3 regions of the Chryseobacterium sp. Y16C genome follow, and region 3 is predicted to be linked to each of the others. Evidence: riboswitches for the same ligand, from Rfam matches in the RefSeq annotation. Region 3 holds a riboswitch; each other region holds the start of a gene.

Region 1 (7,101 bases), 120 kb from region 3:
TATAGAAGCGGTCAACAAGATTTTTGATATCAAAAAGCGTGAAAAGAATAAATCCATGATTATTTTGGTGGAATCTGAAAAGAGATTGCAGGAATTGGTAGATGTTCCCGAAATGGCTTGGGAAATTATTGACTTGAGTGAAAAACCGGTGACAATCGTTTATGAAAATCCACGTGGTTTACCAAAAGAATTACTGGCTGAAGATGGAAGCATAGGAATTCGTTTGGTGAAGAATGATTTTTGTAAGAAATTAATTACCAAATTAAATAAACCGTTGGTCTCAACCTCTGCCAACTTCAGTGGTGATAAAAGCCCATTGAAATTTTCAGATATTTCTCCGGAAATCATCAGTCTTGTGGATTATGCGGTGGAAGAAGAAAGAGAGAAAGTTTCAAAATATTCCGGCTCTTCGGTAATAAAAATCTGGAGCGATAATAGGATAAAAGTTTTGAGAGAATAAAAAAATGCTGTTTAACAGCGTTTTTTTGGATTATTTAAAATATTTTTGGTAGATTTCGTCATTTTCTGAATAGAATTTCAGCGCAAATTCCTTGTTATTAATTACTTTAATATAAGAAAGGTCTGCCGAAGAATTTTCATCATACTGTTTTCCGCTTATAAATTCATCGTTAGTATCCAAAGTGTAGGAAAAGCTATCCGGATTATAAGTGGAGTTGCCTTTTATATTCTTTACCGTTTTATTTTTAGGTTTTATGGAAATACTGACTGTATCATCCTTTTGTAAAATAACTTCAGATAGGGTATCGAACTGTACAATATTAATCTGACCGTTTTTTTCGTAACGTACCCTAACTACAGAATCCAGGTTTCCTTTCTCTTTAAGATAAGAAATAATAAATGCCTGATATGCAATTCCGTCGCTTCCAAACCAGCCTACTACATCATAATATGGCTTCTCCGCGACTTCAAGCTTTTTATTATAGAAATCTTTAAGAAGGCTGTACATCGGCTCTGTCCGGAAATAAAACCTGTCGATTTCATCTATCCTGTCCTGTGTCTGCAGTGATGCATTTCTGTGAATGATCGGTGTAAGATTTGTACTGTTTTGATCAGATTGTGTTCCTGTTATTTTACTTGTTTTTGGATCAACCTCATAAACAAAAGTATCGGGACTGTAGCTCACGTCTTTTCCTTTGATGATCTGCACTTTGCTGTTTTTTACAGGGATAAAAGAAATTTTTGTATTCCCGTTTTTCAATTTTTCTGCGTAGCAGTCGGAATAGAATTCTACTAAGTGTTCATTTCCTTCGGTGGTATAAAGAACTCTTATTGTAGCATCTGCACGTCTGTCGTTATCATTATGCTCATCTGTAACCATCATTACGCTATATTTTACTCCCGAATTGTCGGTAAAATCGATAAAATCTGTATAATGGACATTTTTTGCCTGAGAGGAAAGAATCGAAAAAGAATACAGCAAAATAAGTAAGAATAGTTTTTTCATGGCCTTAGGTATTAGTAATTGTATAAAGTTAAGTAAAATTTATAAACGATTTTGTAATTACTAAAAGATTAATCTAATTGTTATCTTTGCAAAAAATTTCATTTTAATATCTGAAATCCTATATCCTTAATAATGACAATCAATCTAAATCAAAATCAAAATTTAAAACTTTTCAAAATAATTTCTGAGGTTGCAGACAGAAATAACCAGTCTGTATATGTTGTTGGAGGTTATGTCCGGGATTTACTGATGAAAAGAAAAGCTTCAACGGATATTGATTTTGTGACAGAACAAAGTGGTATTGAACTCGCTCAGAATGTAGGAAAGGAAATTGATCCTAAAATGAAAGTTTCTGTTTTTAAAACCTACGGAACGGCAATGATCAAATATAAAGATCTTGAACTGGAATTTGTAGGAGCAAGAAAGGAAAGCTATACTGAAAACAGCCGTAAACCGGAAGTGGAAGGAGGGACTATTGAAGACGATCAGAAAAGAAGAGATTTCACAGTGAATGCGATGGCGATTTCCTTAAATAAAGACAATTTCGGAGCACTGATTGATCCTTTTAACGGGATTGATGATCTGGAAAAAGGGATTTTAAGAACTCCTTTGGAACCAGCTCAAACCTATTCTGATGATCCTTTAAGAATGATGAGAGCGATCCGTTTTGCATCAACGTTACAGTTTCATATTGAAGAGAAATCTTTGGAAGCCATTAAGCAGGAAGCAGAAAGGATCAAGATCGTTTCTATGGAAAGAATTATGGTTGAATTCAACAAAATCATGCTTTCCAAAAAACCCTCGATAGGCTTGAAACTGATGGAGCAGACAGGTTTGATGAAATTAATTATTCCTGAGCTTATAGATCTGAAAGGAGTAGAAGAAGTGGAGGGACAGACTCATAAAGATAATTTTTATCATACGTTAGAAGTTGTTGATAACATTTCTGAAAATACGGATAATCTGTGGCTGCGTTGGTCGGCATTGCTTCACGATATAGGAAAAGCTCCGACCAAAAAATTCGTTGAAGGAACAGGCTGGACTTTTCACGGACATGAATTTTTGGGTTCAAAAATGGTAAAAACTCTTTTCCAGCGATTAAAACTACCGTTAGGTCCGGATATGAAATATGTTCAGAAGATGGTAAAATTATCATCGCGCCCGATCGCTTTGATTACAGATGATGCTTCAGATTCTGCCCTGAGAAGATTATTGTTTGATGCCGGAGAAGATCTTGAAGATTTATTTACACTTTGTAAAGCGGATATTACCACAAAAAATTCTAAAAAACAGGAGAAATTCAAGAAAAATTTTGAATATGTTGCGGTGAAGATCAAAGAAGTGGAGGAAAAAGATCAGGTGAGAAATTTCCAGCCGCCTATTTCAGGGGAAGAAATTATGGAAATGTTTAATCTGAAACCCGGTCGCGAAATCGGTATTTTAAAGGAAAAAGTAAAAGAAGCCATTCTTGAAGGTGAAATTGGAAATGACAGTGAAGAGGCCAGAAGTTTTGTAATCGCAGAAGCTGAAAAACTGGGATTGACTTTAGCTTAAAATAGAATTTAAATAAATTATAAGGCAATGGATTTTATTAATCTGTTGCTTTTTAATTATACAAACAAAATCCGGGCGGTTTCGAAGAAACCGCCCGGACAACATAATATAAAAATAAAAAATTTTTATTCGCTTAGTGATTGGAATATTAATTTTTATAGAAACCGTTTGTTCCGATTCCTGTATTAAAAGACTTAATTAGAGATCCGTTACTTGCACTGTAAACATATACTTTACTGTCTGTTGTAAAACTTGCATCAGAAGTATAAATTCTGCCGTCAATTACATTGAAACCATACAGATAGCCAGGTGCAGTTAAAAGTGGAGCAGTTGGAACCGTAGTGGAATTGATGTCCATCGAATAAATTTTGTTGGTACTGTTTACAAAATAGAATTTATTAGATTCTATTTTTAATCTCTGTACTTTAGGAATTCCTGTAAGCGTAGTGGTCGTAAAAGCCCCTGAAGCTGAATTGATTTTATAGATATAAGAATTGGTGTTGTCTGAAGCCAGAGCATAAGCATCACCATTATAAGAAACCAGGTCTCTGATAATTCCGTTGCTTGGTAAGGTAACTGTTTTGTCAACTGTATTTGTAGAAGGCTTTACGATGGTAATAGTATATCCAGTTGGCAATTCATTATAATTGGCATCATAGGTAATTCCGTCTGTTTGTACAACGATATTTCCATTGGCTTCCACTACTTTTTCTGCAGCTCTGTTAAAGCTAATGCTTTTTACAAAAGAATTATTGTCTGTGCTGTAAACATTCAGCTTAATAGAATTGCTAAAGTTGTTGTTGGTAACATAATACTGATTTCCTGAAAAAGCAATATATCTTGCGCCATCCAGATTAGATGTTACGGTTGCCTGTTTTTTGAAAGTATATCTGTTAACGATATCTATTTTATTCGGAACGTTTGATACCAAATAAGCGTAATCTCCGTTGAAGCCTATTGTCTGTAAAACATTTCCTAAAACCTCTCCGTTATTGTTAGCAGAATAAATTTTATTTCCTACAGTGGACAGGTCATTACTTGTAAAAGAAACTTCGGCAGTCGGAGTAGTGAAGCCTCCTTCATTACTGATGAAGATTCCTTCCTGATAAGCGCCTTTTGGTTGTGTTTCGATAATCTCATCATCACTGCTACAAGCTATGTTGAAAAGAAATGTTGATACTAAAGCCAGAGGTAAAATTTTTCTGATATTCATTATATAATTATTTATTTAAAAATTAATAGTAAGGTTAATGCTGTAATGTCTTTGTGGCATATAATAATATGCGGTCGATTGATAAACCTGATTGAAAATATTATTCACTTTAAATCCTAATGTATAATTCTTCAAAACTGTTCCGGAAATTCCCGCATTCATCACAAAGTAAGGATCAAGAGCAGTGCTTCTTTTTTCATCGGTATCTGTATAGGTAAGTCCGTTGAACATACCCTGAACATATACTCTTAAGAATTGATACTGATAATCAATATTTCCAAAGAATTTATGAAGCGGAACATACATCTGTTGTTTCTGGGTTTCCATATTGACGGATTTACTGTAAGAATATCCCAGGTTTCCTTTCAGGGCATGATTTCCAAATTTCTTCGCATATTCAATCTGAGATTCCAGACCATAAGATTCCACTTCATCCGTATTTACAGGAGAATAATATCCCATTGAAGAAGGAAGCCATTGGATCATATCGTAAATTTTCATATAGTACGGAGTTACAGATAATTTTACATCTGAAATTTTAAACTGATTTCTTAATTCAAACTGATAAGACGTTTCAGGCTTCAAATTTTCATTTCCTCCTGGGTGCCAGTACAAATCATTAAATGTTGGATATCTGAAATTTCTGGAGATATTAAGGCTAGTCTCATACCATTTCAAAGCCTTCCAGTTTCCTGAAAGAGAAAATAAGACCGGCGAGGTAATGTTTTCAACAAAATCCTTTTTAATTCCGCCTTCAAAACGAAGTTCTTTAGTAGCAAAATAACGGACTAACCCTGAAACGGAGCCGATATTTCTGCTGACTTTTTTGATCCCTGACTGATAGCCTTCTCCGTCATTTACCTGAAATTCTGTGATGAGATTTACATTCCATTTGGATGAAAGAAAATAATTAAAATCATTTTTTAAGATATAATTTTTTCCTGTTCCGCCACTGGATTTTGGTTGGTCGATATTATTGAAATATTGAAAGTTTTCCTCTGTATAAGCCGCTTTAAAGGCATTTGTAAATCTGGAAGTATTCCAGTCCCAGGCAATCAGGCTTCGGATATTCTGAGTCTCGTATTTTGTTTTAGTCTGAATATCTGCGAAAAAGACAGGGTAGTGCTGATTTCCGTTAAAAAACTCCGAGATCCAGGAAATTTGATGATGAGGTGCAATTTTATAAGCAACGGCAATATTGATATTTGAGTTATTATATTGTCCGTTTCTGTTCCTGTAATTTACTTCTTCAACTTCATAATCATTTTGGCTGATTGAATAATTTCCGGAAACTTTAAAGCTTAATTTATCATTACTAAAAGAAGCCCTTGCAAAGTTATTATACGTATCAAAAGATCCAACTTCAGAAAATAATGATGCATGAATCCCTTTATTAAAATCCAAAATGTTGTTTAAGTGTATGCTTCCTCCAATGGCACCGCTTCCATATATCACACTTCCGCCGCCTGCCTTAATATCCATTTGTTCAAACCCGGATAAAGAAATATTGTTGATATCTCCTTGTCCTAAAAACATAGAGTTTATGTTGATTCCGTTCCATACAAAAGCAGTCTGTTGCGCTGTTGTTCCCCTGAATGAAGGCGAAGAAACCGCACCACGACCATTTTCTTTAATATAAACGGGAGACTGAAAACGTAAAGCTTCGGAAAGGTTGGTAGAATTTTTTTCGATGTCCTCAGCTTTAAGGGTATTGACTTTATGAAAAAGCTTAACCTTATTCATCTGGCTGTCGAAGACATAAACAGTATCAATCGTTTTCTCTTGTGCAAAAAGAAAACCACCGTAAGACGCAAAAAGCAGTACTAAAGATCTTTTAATATCCATTTTCTTTTACTTTTCCTCCGAAAGCAATGTTTATTTGATTATATTTTGGCAGGTCTCCTGACTTTCGCTTTCTACACCTTCCCGTTTTCACAGTGGTTTCTCGTAGAAATTTTCTAATGCGATCTACAGTTGCGGGGACAGTTTAGGATTTTCACCCAATTCCCTTTTCATTCCAAATAATTGGAAACCAAAATTTTTGCAAAGATAAACTTATTCGTCAAAAATGCAAAAAAGATGAAAAGCTATAAAAATCGAAGATAAAAATATTCACAATGAATTCCCCTCCTTTGGAGAGGTGGCGAAAATTCTTTGAATTTTCGCCGGGGTGGTTCTGTAGTACGGGTTTTTCTTTTCATAGTCACAATTTCCTAGCCCTGATTGCAGTGAAAATCCTTTTTGAAAAAAAAGATTGCAACGGAAAGCAGGAAATAGCTTCAAATAGAGAATCTCCCTATTCAAAAAAATTTGTTTAAAAAATCTATAAATAAGTTCCGTCAAAAGAAAAAGGAAGAAGATCTTTTATAGAATGTACTTTGATGGTTTCTTCGTTTAAATTGGCAAAATAAAGTTCAATATTTTCATTTTGCTTGGTTTCATATTCTATAATACTTTGTCGGCATGATCCGCAAGGTGGAATAGGTGGATTGTTTTCAGAAAATTCTTTAGGGCCTCCTACAATAAAGATTTTTTTTATTTTTTCATTGGGGAAATTTGCGGCAACCCAGTAAAGCGTCGTTCTTTCCGCACAAAGACCCGAAGGAAACGCTGCGTTTTCCTGATTGCTGCCCGAAAAGATATCTCCATTCTCCAAAAGTATGGCACATCCCACAAAAAAATCTGAATAAGGAGCATAAGCTTTCTCTCTTGCGGACTTGGCTTTTTCAAAAAGCGCCTGTTCGATTTCACTCAGCTCATTGCTGTTTTTGAAATGCTCATAACCAATATGTATATCTTTTCTCATGTCTTCTTTAAAAAAGGGGGATAAAATTAATCCTTTTTCATAACGTAGGCAATACATTTTTAC
Region 2 (7,101 bases), 920 kb from region 3:
TGGGTATGAATTTGTGTGGCATCTTCCACACCGCTTGCTGAAATTCTAAAGGCTTCAACCGCCCATTTCAGATAATTTTGCCAGTCAGATGTTCTTAATGGAAGTCCTTCACGAATCGCAGGTTCATCAATCTGGATAATCCTGATTCCTGCTTTTTCCAGGTCATTGACTTCATCACGAATCGCCAAGGCGATCTGTTTGCAGGTTAGTGAACGAGGTTGATCGTCACGTACGAAAGACCATTGAAGGATCGTTACAGGTCCTGTTAACATTCCTTTTACCCATTTTTTAGTTAAAGATTGAGCATATTCCGACCAATAAACAGTCATCGGATTTGGTCTGTATACATCTCCGAAAATCACCGGAGGTTTCACACAACGGCTTCCGTAGCTTTGAACCCAACCGTTTTGTGTAAACGCAAACCCAGCCAATTGTTCCCCGAAATATTCCACCATATCGTTTCGTTCAAATTCCCCGTGAACAAGCACATCGATTCCGATTTCTTCCTGCCAACGAATCGTTCTTTCGGTTTCCTGTTTCAATAAAGTATCATATTGTTCAGCATTCAATTCCCCTTTTTTGAATTTCGAACGCCAGTTTCTCACCTCTTTCGTCTGAGGAAAAGAACCGATAGTGGTTGTGGGAAATAGAGGAAGCTGCAGTACTTCCTGTTGTACTTCTTTTCTTATCGTAAATGGTGAATTTCTCTGTGCATCCTCTTTCGTTGTTACCTCGACACGGGTTTTCACATTCTGATTGTGAATTAATGCAGATGTTTTACGGTTTTCAATAGCTTTTTTATTTTCTGCTAAAATCTGCAACGTATTGTAATCCGGGTTTTCTGAAGCCAATTTCTTTAAATTGACAATCTCATAAACTTTCTGTTTCGAAAAAGCCATCCATTGTTTGATTTCGGGAGATAAAGTTTCTTCATTTTTCTCTGAATCCAGATCGAAAGGTGAATGTAACAAAGAACAGGACGGAGCGATAAAGATCCTATTTGATCCTATTTTTTGAACGGCTTTTTTAATGAACTGTAGCGAATGCTGAAAATCGTTTTTCCAAATGTTTCTGCCGTCTACAACGCCTAAAGAAAGGCCTAAATGATTAGGAATATTATCTAAAATTTCATCCAATTGTTCAGGACAACGAACCAGGTCAATGTGTAAAACATCTACAGGTAGGGAAGTGGTGAGTGAAAGATTGTCTTTTAAACCGTCAAAATAAGTTGCGACAATAAATGTAAGCTTAGGGAACTGTTTTTTGATTTCAGCATAAACAAACTGATAGGCTTCTTTTGCTTTTTCAGTTAAATCCAATGCTAAAAATGGTTCATCAAACTGAATGTATTCCGCACCGTGATTCTCCAGCTCCTTTAAAATCTGAATATAAACAGGAAGTAAGTTTTGAGCTAAATCCAATTTATCAAAACCTTCTTCTTTTTCTTTTCCCAGCAGTAAATACGTTAATAAACCAATAATAACAGGTTTTGCATTGAATCCAGCTTTTTTAGCACTGATGAATTCTTTGGTGATTTTATTGGAGAATAATTTAAATTCCTGGTTTTTCTGAAATTCAGGAACGATATAATGATAATTGGTATCAAACCATTTCGTCATTTCCATTGCGGTAATATCTAAACCGTCTTTCTGGAAACCTCTTGCCATTGCAAAATAAACGTCCAGTTCGGGCTTTTTTAAAGCAATTTCCTGATAACGTTGAGGAATGGCTCCAACCGTTAAGGTCATATCCAAAACGTGATCGTAATATGAGAAATCGTTACAGGGAATAAGGTCAATTCCCGCTTCCTGCTGAAGTTTCCAATTACTTTGAGTAATGGTTTTTCCAACCTCTAGAAGGTCGTCTAAATTGATTTTACCTGCCCAATATTGTTCACAGGCTTTTTTGAGTTCTCTGTTGCTACCAATACGCGGATAGCCAAGAAGGTGTGTTTGCATTTTCTTACAACTTTTAAATTAGATAATGGTTTTAAAAGTTCTTCGGATGCTTCGTAATGCTGAATTGGAAAGTAGTTTTGTGTTGAAAAATGATAATAAGGACTTAATTTTCTTGAATAAATGGAGCTTTTATTTTTTGACACAAAGTTTTAATGAAATCTTCTTTATAACTTAAGCGAGCAAAGAAGAATGAATTTTATTGATTGTAAAAAGCAGACGTTTATCCATACGCTTCATCAGCGATGAAGTTGCAATTCTTTGCTTCCTAAAAATAAGAAGTTACAACAACAAATCTTTGCGTTTAAAAATTTAAAACTCAACATTAAACTCAAACTCAAAAATATTTCCAAATATCATCTGCTTAACCAAAAACTCCAACCGCGAGAGCATTGTCAATTCGGAACAGGCAGGTCTCCTGACTTATAACAGTTATTGTCATCCTTCCCGTTTACACAGTGGATACACGTGGACAAAAACTTTTGATGTGTTACTTACAGTTGCGCGACAGTTCGTGATTCTCACACGATTCCCTATTAATTTACCTTAAGTAAAACCTTTTCCGTTTGATGAAGTATGTTAAAGAACAAAATAGGATTCAAAAATAGTAATTAAAGTATATTGATTGGATGTGTTTATTAAAATAAGATTTTTGTTCCAGTTTATATATTTTTAAAAGATTATTATTCTGTAAATTTGAAAATTGAACCCCAAAAAAGAATATTATTCTGTGGAAAGACTGGATGAAAAGGATCTTCAACTACTGAGAATCCTTCAAAAAAATGCAAAGCTAACCGTAAAAGAGCTTGCGAAAGAAGTAAACCTATCTGCTTCCCCTGTTTTTGAACGGATGAAAAGACTTGAGCAGGAAGGATATATTAAACATTATGCTGCCATTCTGGAAGCGGAAAAATTGAATCGTGGTTTTACCGTTTTTTGTCAGGTAAAACTGAAAATCCATGATCGTTCTGTCGGAAATCGATTTGTTGAAGATATTTTACAGATTGATGAAGTCGCAGAATGCTATAATATTTCCGGAGATTTTGATTTTTTACTGAAAGTTCAGGTAAGAGATATGAAGCACTATCAGGATTTTGTTTTTAATAAATTAGGCTCTGTAGATTCTATCGGAAGTACACACAGTACGTTTGTGATGGCAGAGGTGAAAAATATTCATGGGGTGAATATATAATTTATTTTTGATAAACTTTAAGAGGATGAGGATCTTCTTTATATAAGCTCAGAATTTCTTTTGCTTCTTCTTGGGTAAGAATTTTTAATTCCGAATTTTCTATTGCCTGATCGGATGGCATCATTGACCTAGAAAGTATAAGTTTAAAAGCTTCTTTTTTACGGGGTAGATCTACTTTTTCTTTTTTAATTTTTAAAAATCCTTCGTAGGCATTTGCCATTGTAAGCCAAATTGCTATTTCATTGTCTGGGTTTTGATCTCTTTTAAAATCATCGATTGTTTCCTCTAAAGTTGCAGGATAAACTTCTTGGAAGGTAGTTTGAATGATTTTAATTTTATCAAGCTGATTGGATGTTAAAGTATCATAAACAATTTCATTTCTTGTTATTTTATTAGGGTTCAAAGTAATAATTTCATTGTTTCCTTTTTTAGGTTGACAAGAAAGTATAAAAACTAATAATAGAACAGGGTATAGGATTTTCATGATTAAATTTTGGCAAAAATAGATAAAATTAAGAAAGGTAATTAAATTCAATTAGAATCAGGATCTTTTAAATACCACTTACCGGATTGGTAGGCTTTATAAAAAGCCTCTTTATTTATTTTATTTGCATTCATCTAAAATAGTATATTTGTAAAAACTATAAAGAAACAAAAAAGAATGCTTGTAATAGGAATTGCAGGAGGTACAGGATCCGGCAAAACTACGGTTGTTGATAAGATCATTCAGCAGCTTGATATCGAAGGAATGAATATCCTTTCACAGGATAATTACTATCATGATAATCATAATCTTACATTAACGGAAAGAGAAGCTTTAAATTATGATCATCCTAAATCCATCGATTTTGATTTGTTGATAAAACATGTGAAAGCTTTAAAAAACAATGAGCCGATCGAACAGCCAATCTATAGTTTTGTAACACACGGAAGAACCGGAGATCATGTGACTGTAGAGCCTAAAAATGTATTGGTTGTAGAAGGAATTTTGGTACTTACGAACAAAGAATTACTAAAAGAATTTGATTTAAAAGTATTTGTTCATGCAGATTCTGATGAAAGACTGATCAGAAGGATCAGGAGAGATACCCAGGAAAGAGGAAGAGACCTGAATGAAGTACTGCACCGTTATCAGACGACATTGAAGCCGATGCACCAGGAATTTATTGAGCCTTCAAAAAATGAAGCAGATCTTATCATCCCGAATATGAAGCAAAATTCCGTAGCGATTGATTTTTTAACTACTGTTATTAAAAATTCGTTGAGAAAACATTAAAAATGAAAGAAAACAAACTTATTAAAGACATCCAGCCTAAGTCTGAAACTTTTAAGCTTATTCAAAAATATGTTTTGAATAAATATACGCTTACCATTTGTTTGTTTCTGGTGTGGATGATTTTCTTTGATAAAACTTCGTTTTTGGTAATTAATGAACTGAATGGGGAAATTAACAAATACGAAGACCAGCTTCAATATTATAAAACCGAATACGAAAAAAATGACGCGTTTTATAAAAAATTGATGAATAATAAATCTGAAAAAGAAAAATACGCAAGAGAAAATTATTTTATGAAAAAACCGAATGAAGAGATCTTTATTTTGGTCGTAGATAGTACGAATATTGCGAAAAAATAATTTAAGAAGTGAATGGTGAATGAACAATTCGCTTTGCTTGTCAATTTTTCAATCTAAAAATCTAATAAAAAGAATGTCAGAATGTGTCAATTCATAATTCACTTGTGAAACAAAATTGATGATTGACAATTCACAAAATAATCCATAACCAATGTCAAATACAGCCTGGGAAAATCTAGTAAAAAAACAGCTTAAAACAGAAGATATTTATTCCGTTCTTACCAAGGAAAATTTGGAAGGGATCCAAGTGAAACCTTACTATGATTCGGTACAAAAACCCTTGGTAAACCTGCCGAAAATAGAAGAAAGTACCCATTTGGTAGCAAGATATCACGAAAGTCTGGAGCAAGATGTTTTTGCCTTTATTTTAGATCAAAATGTAGAAAATCTGGAACAGAAAACAATTTTTGTTAATAATGTTGATCTGGCAGGACATATCAGTCCGAAGGAGGAAGATCAGTACTTTTCTTTAATTGATGTATTTGATGAAAAAGAAGCTGTGATTAATGATCAGCTGGTAAAAGAATTGTTGGCAAAAGAATTTAAAAGAAACATTTGTGTAGATATCTCTCTTCATCAAAATGCCGGAGCAGCAATTTATCAACAATTGGGGATTGCTTTGGCAAAGACAAAGGAACTGGTTGAAGTATATGGACCTGAAATCCTAAATAAACTAATTTTCCGACTTGCCATCGGAGGAAACTATTTCTTTGAAATGGCAAAACTGAGAGCTTTTAAAATGGTTTTCAATCAGTTGTCAAAAGAATATGGCTTGGACGAAATTCCTTACATTTTCGCAGAAACTTCTTTGAGAAATAAAGCGGTTTCGGATAATGAAAATAACCTGATCCGTTCTACGCTGGAATTGGCTTCTGCAATGATCGGTGGAGCTGATGCGGTTTTCAGCAATAATTATCTGGTTGACCGAAGTACGGAAAATTCAGAAGAAATTTCTTTCAAACAACAGATTGTTTTAGCTTACGAAAGTATCATCAATGTCTTTGAAGATGCCGCAAACGGAAGTTATTACGTGGAAGATATTACACAGCAAATCGCTGAAAAGTCATGGGCTTTATTTGTAGAAATTGAAGAGGAAGGAGGTTATTTGGAGCTTTTAAAACAAGGTATCATTCAAAAGAAGATCTATAATCATGCTGTGGAAGAACAAAGATGGGTAGAAGAAGGTAAAATAAAACTGATTGGAGTCAATTTATACCCGAAATTAGAGGTTAAAAAGACAGTTGAGGAATTATATAACGAAACAAGTATTAAAGCTGTTCGTTGGGCTGAAATGTTTGAGTAATTTTGTTCCCACAGATTTCACAAATAGCACAGATTTTAGCTTAGCTAAATAAATTTTCTACAAATGAATGAAAATGAAATTAGTTTTTATATCAGAAAATCTATATTTTCTGTTTACAACGAACTTGGGCCTGGTTTATTAGAAAAAGTTTATGAAAAGGTATTGGTTCATGAGTTAGAAAGTAATGGTTTAAGTGTGAAAACCCAGGTTCATATTCCAATTGAATATAAAGGGATTGTGATAGATACAAGTTTTATTGCTGATATTATTGTAGAAAATAAAGTAATTATCGAAATAAAATCAATTCCAGAAATTAGTAATGTTCATCATAAACAATTATTAACCTATTTAAAGTTGACGGATTTTAAATTAGGAATACTAGTCAATTTTAATACAGATTATATTGACAAAAATATAATTAGAAAAATAAACGGAATTATTGATTAAAATGTTTAAAATCTGTGCTATTTGTGAAATCTGTGGGAAATAAATTATTATACTCTGATGTCCAAAAATACATCAATGCAAATCTAACTACAGATTTACATTCCTTATTATTGAAAAAATCTCCGTTTTCAGAGGTTTCGATGCAAGAAATCGTTCAGCAGATCAAAGGAAAACAGGTGGCACAGAAAAAGTTTCCGTTTTTATTAAAAGAAGGAATTATTTTTCCGCCACAACTTAATCTGGAACAGGCTTCTTCAGAAAAAACAGCAGTCTACAAATCTGAAATTTTAAAAGGTAAAAAGTTTATTGACCTTACAAGTGGTTTTGGGATTGATGCCTATTATTTATCTAAAAATTTTGATGAGGTTACGCTCGTTGAACAAAATGCCGAACTTTTGGAAATTGTTGAAAATAACTGGACTGTTTTAGGTAGAAAAGCAAGATTTATCAATCAAAAACTGGAAGATTTTCTTAATGAAAATGAAGAAAATTTTGATGTGATTTATCTGGATCCGGCCCGAAGAGATAATAATAAGAACAAAGTATTCTTATTAGAAGATCTGTCACCG
Region 3 (7,101 bases):
CCAAGATTCATCATTCATTCTGCGAAGAAAAAAGTAGAACATGACATCGTAAATCTGGACAAAACGATTGTTAAGCTTCAGCAGGAAAAGTTTGAAGTTGAAAAATTGAAATCTGATCTTGCGGAAAGAAAAGAATCTGTAGAAGACAAACGTGACAACCTGCAAAAACTGAATGAACAGCTTCAGCAGAAGTTGTACAATTTCCAGAAATTATATGAGGAAGAACACCGTAAATTGCAATTCGGAAACAAGATTGAGGCCTTTATCGACAGCTATGTAAAAGGAAAATCGAGGAAAGATGTGGTGAAGGATTTTGTGAAGATTCTGGAACAGGAAAAGTTCAGGAAAATTGGGGCAGATAAAGATGAAAGTAAGAGACTTCAGGTAGTGAAAAGGAAAATCACGCAACAATTGAAGAAAGAAGAAGTTATAGAAAAAATCACTGAAACTAACGAAAAGCTTGAAGAAAAACGTAAAACCGACCGTGCTCTTTGGATGAAAGTCGGGCAGCGTGTTCGTATTTCGGGAAGCACAAGTGTAGGAACGATTGAAAAGATCTCCAGAAACAAGGTGATTGTGAATTACGGAACTTTCAAGACCACAATTGATGCCGATGAACTGGAAAGGATCTAATGAGAAATGATAACGGTAAATACGCATATCACTTTTAAAGATTTCCTGATGTTCAATGTGAAAAATTCATTGACAAGGATTCTTGTTTTTCCATTATTAGCTTTGATCTTTCTTGTTGTAAGGCTATTCATGGAAGAAAGCAATGAAAGAGATATGTTAAGATCCGCTTCAATATGGTTTCTTTTTGTATTTATTTTTATTATTATCCGTTCGTATTTCCGTTTAAAAAATGCTTTTTATTCCAATAAGAAAATTCAGGAAAATATTTCTTATACATTTACTGATGAGAATATTCTGAATAAAGGAGAAACTTTTGAGGGAGAATTCGGCTGGGATACGGTTTATAAGGTTAAGGAAAACAAAGAATGGTTTTTAATTTACCAAAGTGCTCATGTGATGAATATGGTTCCAAAGAAATATTTCACAAATGATCAGATTTCAGAACTTAGAAACACCATCCGAAATAATCATGTGAAAGCAAAGCTTAGAAACGATTAAAAAATCAATTCAATATATAAAGAGAGCGTCATAACCGGCGCTCTCTTTGTTATTTTTTAATGAATTTTAGTTTCACTGCGTTTTCATTTTCTTTTATCTGAATAAAATAAACTCCTTTTAGCAAATGGCTTACATTTATTGTTTTATTTTTAATTTTTCCTTCAGTTAATTTTTGCCCGGCTGCATTGTAAATTTCAAAACCTGAATCGGAGGTAATTCCTGAAATATTTAGAATGTCAGCAACAGGATTGGGGAAAATACTAAAGCTTTCGAATTTGGTTTCATTTGTTGATAAAACTTCAGGTCCTAATTTAACCACCCAGAAATCCGGATAGGTTGGAATTCCGTAATGAAGAGAGACATCACCGTCGTTAGAATATGAATATCCCGTCATGATAAAGCCTCCATCGGATGTCTGGCTCATTGACTGTCCGAAATCACCTAAACTGCCACCCATTGATTTTTGCCAGATTACATTTCCGTTATTATTAATTTTTACAATCCAAAAGTTTGCTGAACCTGCAGGATTTCCTGCTGCATCTCCATCATCCGATGAAGAATATCCGGCAAATACATATCCTCCATCCGGCATTTCTTTAATAAAAGTAGCAACATCATTACCTGTTCCTCCCTTAGATTTCTTCCATATAATATTGCCGTTTCCGTCCAGCTTGATGATCCAGGCATCATTAGTAAATAAATTTCCGTAGTGATCATGTACAAGGCCATTCCCCGACCTTGAAAGTCCTGCAACCATATATCCCCCGTCTGATGTTTGTATTACAGATTGTGCATTATCAGTACCACTTCCCCCGAATGTTTTCTGCCATTGTAAATTCCCTGTACTATCCAGTTTTAGCACCCAATAGTCATATTCACCATAGAGCTGCGTTACATCACCACTGTTAGAATCTGTAGCTCCTGCAACAATATATCCGCCATCAGAAGTTTGTTTGGCATCAAAAGCCAGTTCTGAATTATAACCACCAAATGATTTTTGCCACTGGATGTTACCTGTACTGTTAATTTTTACAATCCAGAGATCTGTATTATTATAAGGCAAATGACCAACAGCATCCCCATCCATAGAAGATGACTCACCTGCTACGATATAGCCTCCGTCTGAAGTTTGCTTGATTGAATATGCTACATCCTCACCATTTCCTCCAATTGCTTTTTGCCATTGAATATTTCCGTTAATATCTAGTTTAACAATCCAAAAATCAGAATAAACACTTCCATGATATCCGGTTACATCACCGTCATTTGAATCAGTCCTTCCGGCGACAATATACCCTCCATCTGAAGACTGCTGTATAGAATAAGGATAATCATAACCACTTCCTCCTAATGATTTCTGCCACTGGATATTTCCACTGTTATCCAATTTCACTACCCAATAATCACCTCCGCCGTGATTTCCTGTCACATTACCGTCCGTTGAAGGAGAATAGCCCGCTACAACAGAACCTCCATCTGTAGTTTGACATACTGAAGCTCCCTGATCCCAATTGCTTCCTCCAAGGGTCTTCTGCCATTGAATAGCAGGAGCCGTTTGTGCCGTTATTACAAGTGAAAGCAAAAATGTCAAAAGTGAAAATATATTTTTCATTGTTAATGAGTTATGAAAAGTAATGTTGAACTTACTTTCTTCATGATTAATTGTGGTCAAAAATAAGTTTTTTACAACAAAATAAATAATTTGAAACGGATCAGAATCAGAGTTTGAAAAATTTAAGTAATGGTTTTCAAAGCAAAAAGTGTTGTTTCTATGAAATATCTAATTTATATATTTGAATGATAAAAATCAAAAATGGTCAAAAGTCTAAAGATTTTATGGATTTTCTATTTTAAATTATTAATTCCTGCTGTCCTATTTTCTTTGCTCATAAATACACAGCTTGGTTTCACGCTCGGTAATTTTGGATTATGCTTTCTGCTCTTTTTACCGGCATTCCATTTTTTGATATATGAATTAAGGTTAAAAGATGAATATTACTTTTATGCTAATTTCGGATTTTCAAGATTATTTCTTTGGGGGATTACAGTTATAGCAAGTCTAATTATAAATATAGGTTGCCAATTTTATGAGTAAACTACATATAGACAGTCTCACAAAATCTTTTAACGGAAATATAATCTTAAGAGACATTTATCTTGCTTGTGAAACAGGAAAAATAGTTGGAATTTTAGGAAGAAATGGCTCCGGGAAATCTACTTTACTCAATATAATCTTTGGAACAATAAAAGGGGATCATCAATATATAAGAGTTGATGATAAAGTTCTCCAAAATCAGTGGGGCAGAAAAAATAAGATTGCCTATTTGCCACAACATTTTTTCCTTCCAAAAGGTATCAAGATTAAAAATTTGATTCCAATTTTCTGCAATAAAGAAAACTCAGAAAAGCTAACTGAGTTGGATTTAATAAAACCCTTATTGAATGAGACTTCAAGAAATCTTTCCGGAGGTGAGAAGAAAATTGTTGAAGCCTTACTGATTATTTTCTCCGAGTCAAAATTCATTTTACTGGATGAGCCCTTCAACGGACTTTCTCCGAAAATGACAAGCGAAGTGCAAAAACTCATCAAAGAGCAATCCAAAGAGAAAGGAATAATCATTTCAGATCACCGATATCAGGAAGTATTGGATATTTCGGATGAAATTTATCTGCTTTCAGATTCTCATTTAAAACCTATTAAAGATTTAAAAGAATTGCAACGCTATAATTATCTTCCGAAAAACATTTAATTTATATATTTGAACTATCAAAAAATTTTCAAGATGATTTCTCTGAACAAAGCATTTTATATATCTATTTTCAGTCTTTTTTCTTTGGCTTCTGTAAGGGCTCAGAATAAAGTTCCTTTCGGAGTGGTAAAAGCAGAAGAAGGCTATGCAATGGTGCGAGTTCATAAAGATGATTATCGGAAAATCGTTGATAAAATCCGTATGAAAACCGGTGATGTATTTGTCTATGTAAAACCTGCTCCGGGTGAAACAGAATGGATCTGGATCAAATATCCAGAAAAAGATGATACAGACAAACCTTTCGTAAGATACGACAGCATTACCAAGGAAGGAATGGTAAATAAAAACCGTATTGTTTTTGTAGACCAGTTACCTAAATTCACTCCTTCTAAATCTAAAAACGGGAAATCTTTAATTTTCACGGACGATACCAATCCTAAAATACCCGGAAACCAAAGAACCAAAGTTATTATTGACATTTATCCTTCTTATGCTCACATTAAGAAACAGGAAAAAGATGCTGAAGGAAATATCATTAAAATTGATAAACAGAAAACCTGGGGAATCGGTAAAGAACTTCCTGAAGGGATGACTGAAATAAAGTCTATCCGTGTACAGCAACCGGGAAGAGGCTCCGTTTTTGTAAGGGATGCCATCAAAAATCTGTTTCAACCTACGATGGATTTTGATAATGTAGGAGTCACCGCTTTAGATCAGGATCATATCTTCTTATATATGATTAATGGTTCCGGAGAAAACCGTTATGTCACCTTCTGGTCTATCAAACAGGGAGCGGCAATTAGTCAGATTATTTACAAAAACCCGGAATAATCTCTTAATTATTCTTATTTTTGCCTTCGAAAAAGTTTAACGACTTTATTCATCATAGAAATTGGTTCTGCTTAGCTGCTGATTAAAAGGGAATCGTGTGAAAATCACGAACTGTCGCGCAACTGTAAGTAACTGAAGTCTTTATAAAATATTCCACTGTGCTACCGCATGGGAAGGAAATAGAGATGTTACAAGTCAGGAGACCTGCCTTTTTCTTTAAACAAAAAACTTTCGCGATCTGAAGTTTATTGATCTGATGGATTTTAACAGGTATATTTTATGTCCCTGCTATTCTTCTGTTATTTTAATCTATTTCATTTCGCCTTAATTTAATAATGAAATATGACTACAGAAGAAAGAATTGAAGCATCAGAAACACGAATTTTCAAAGCAGTTTTCCCCAACACAACCAATCATTACGATACGCTTTTCGGAGGTACAGCGATGCAGCTGATGGATGAAGTGGCTTTTATTGCAGCTACACGATTTGCAAGAAAACGTGTGGTAACGGTAAGCAGTGATAAAATTGATTTTAAAAGGTCTATTCCTGCAGGAACGATTGTAGAACTGATCGGAAAAGTTTCTCATGTCGGAAAAACAAGTATGAAGGTCAATGTTGAAATCTATACGGAACAGATGTATTCCTATGAAAGAGAAAGAGCTATTGTAGGGGATTTTACTTTTGTAGCTATAGATGAATTTAAGAAACCAATCTCAATATTATAAAAAAGGTTGCGGCGACCTGCGGTCGCCGCAACCCTATATTTTCAGCATGTTTATTATGAGTTTCGGCGGGCTTTGCCCGCCGAAACTTTTTATTCTTCGAAAGTTTTTAAACATCCATTTTACAAATCACCTCAACACCTTCTCAGATTCAAGGCTAAGGTTCAATAAATGATGGAAAGCCTCTCCCATTTCATCGGAAGCTCTTACAATGGCATTCTCCAACATATTTCTGATTTGTTTTTCCGTTACTCCGGCTTCCGTCCAGCTTTTTCCTGAAGTATGGGAATTCAGGATGAAAGGCATGATTCTATCGATGGCACAGGCAAAAATGGCATCCGGAGTTTTTTCTTCCTCAAATTCGAGCCACAAATTAAAGAATTCCGTACGCAAAGGTTCATCTAAAATCCCAAAAATCTTTTGAGCAGAAATTTTCTCTCTTTCAAATTTCCCTACCATTGCAGCTTCATCAAATAAAAAGGTATCTCCTGCTTCAATTTCCACCAGATCGTGGATGGAAAGCATTCTTATGACTCTTAACAAATCAATATCCGCTCTGTTTTTCGCATAAGGAAAAAGAATCTGAGCTAAAATAATAATTTGCCATGAATGTTCCGCCGTATTTTCTCTTCTGGTATCATCTGCGTTATAATTTCTTCTTTGTACATTTTTCAAGGCATCTACTGCCAGGATAAAATCAATCTCCTTCTGTATTTTCATTCTTTATTGTTATTTACATGATCATATTTTGAATTCATTTATAAAATGTCGATCAAAATTTCTGACCTAAAAATACGAAAATTTAAAATTTTTGGAAAATTTCAAGGCTTAAATAAAGTTAAGACAAAAATCAATAAAAATTTATTTTATTGATTATCAATATATTAAATGATTAAATTAAAAAATTACACTACTTTGTATTGCATAATACCATTTTATTTACATATCTTTGTAATGTAAAATCGAAATAGGATCAGCTAGCTAGGTTCCGAACTTCGAAAATTATATAACTAATTAACAAAACTTATTAAAGATGAATACTGAAAATACCAAAGCGCAAATGCGAAAAGGAATTCTGGAATTCTGTATTTTAAGTCTCATCAATCATCGTGAAATGTATGTTTCCGACCTAATAGATGAACTGAAAAAAGGAAAACTGGATGTAGTAGAAGGAACACTCTATCCTCTTTTAACAAGATTAAAAAACGGCGAGTTCCTTTCATACAGATGGGAAGAATCTACAGGAGGACCTCCGAGAAAATATTACCAAATCACCGAAAAAGGTAAATTATTTTTAGATGAACTTCAAAATACCTGGAATGAACTAACAGATTCCGTAAACCAAATCACTCAAAAAAATTAAAAAACAAAGCTATGAACAAGACACTCTCAATAGGACTCGCAGGTTTTTCTTTTACCATAGAAGAACACGCATATATAAAGCTTAGCGATTACCTGAATGCACTGAGAAGCTCGCTGGATGCTTCGGAAGCTGATGAGGTAATGCATGACATAGAAATCAGAATGGTAGAAATCTTCAGAGATTCTTTAGGAAAACGTGAAGTAATTAATGATACTGATGTAGAAAAAGTAATTGCTCAGATCGGATCTCCAGAAAAAATCGAAGAACAGGAAGAAGCTTATTATTCTGAAAAAAACACAAAAA

Evidence for each region. A riboswitch is a leader RNA that binds a small molecule or an ion and turns the genes downstream of it on or off. The one in region 3 is predicted to bind cobalamin.
Region 1: another riboswitch for cobalamin. It lies ahead of MKS83_RS08255 (TonB-dependent receptor plug domain-containing protein); the one in region 3 lies ahead of MKS83_RS07715 (acyl-CoA thioesterase).
Region 2: another riboswitch for cobalamin. It lies ahead of metE (5-methyltetrahydropteroyltriglutamate--homocysteine S-methyltransferase); the one in region 3 lies ahead of MKS83_RS07715 (acyl-CoA thioesterase).

Annotation. Positions count from the first base shown of each region.
Region 1 covers NZ_CP092711.1:1,866,845-1,873,945, reverse strand. The annotation lists gene MKS83_RS08275 (L-threonylcarbamoyladenylate synthase) at 1-460, shown strand, start outside; gene MKS83_RS08270 (hypothetical protein) at 491-1,465, opposite strand; gene MKS83_RS08265 (CCA tRNA nucleotidyltransferase) at 1,598-3,019, shown strand; gene MKS83_RS08260 (hypothetical protein) at 3,168-4,232, opposite strand; gene MKS83_RS08255 (TonB-dependent receptor plug domain-containing protein) at 4,248-6,077, opposite strand; cobalamin riboswitch at 6,107-6,284, opposite strand; gene cdd (cytidine deaminase) at 6,556-7,038, opposite strand.
Region 2 covers NZ_CP092711.1:832,546-839,646, reverse strand. The annotation lists gene metE (5-methyltetrahydropteroyltriglutamate--homocysteine S-methyltransferase) at 1-1,958, opposite strand, end outside; cobalamin riboswitch at 2,346-2,531, opposite strand; gene MKS83_RS03670 (Lrp/AsnC family transcriptional regulator) at 2,686-3,147, shown strand; gene MKS83_RS03665 (hypothetical protein) at 3,149-3,631, opposite strand; gene udk (uridine kinase) at 3,809-4,423, shown strand; gene MKS83_RS03655 (FtsB family cell division protein) at 4,426-4,782, shown strand; gene MKS83_RS03650 (methylmalonyl-CoA mutase family protein) at 4,934-6,085, shown strand; gene MKS83_RS03645 (GxxExxY protein) at 6,149-6,532, shown strand; gene MKS83_RS03640 (class I SAM-dependent methyltransferase) at 6,547-7,101, shown strand, end outside.
Region 3 covers NZ_CP092711.1:1,748,075-1,755,175, forward strand. The annotation lists gene MKS83_RS07690 (endonuclease MutS2) at 1-633, shown strand, start outside; gene MKS83_RS07695 (YcxB family protein) at 640-1,131, shown strand; gene MKS83_RS07700 (T9SS type A sorting domain-containing protein) at 1,181-2,743, opposite strand; gene MKS83_RS07705 (ATP-binding cassette domain-containing protein) at 3,219-3,881, shown strand; gene MKS83_RS07710 (hypothetical protein) at 3,915-4,712, shown strand; cobalamin riboswitch at 4,758-4,939, shown strand; gene MKS83_RS07715 (acyl-CoA thioesterase) at 5,055-5,438, shown strand; gene MKS83_RS07720 (HD domain-containing protein) at 5,565-6,155, opposite strand; gene MKS83_RS07725 (PadR family transcriptional regulator) at 6,469-6,798, shown strand; gene MKS83_RS07730 (PspC domain-containing protein) at 6,810-7,101, shown strand, end outside.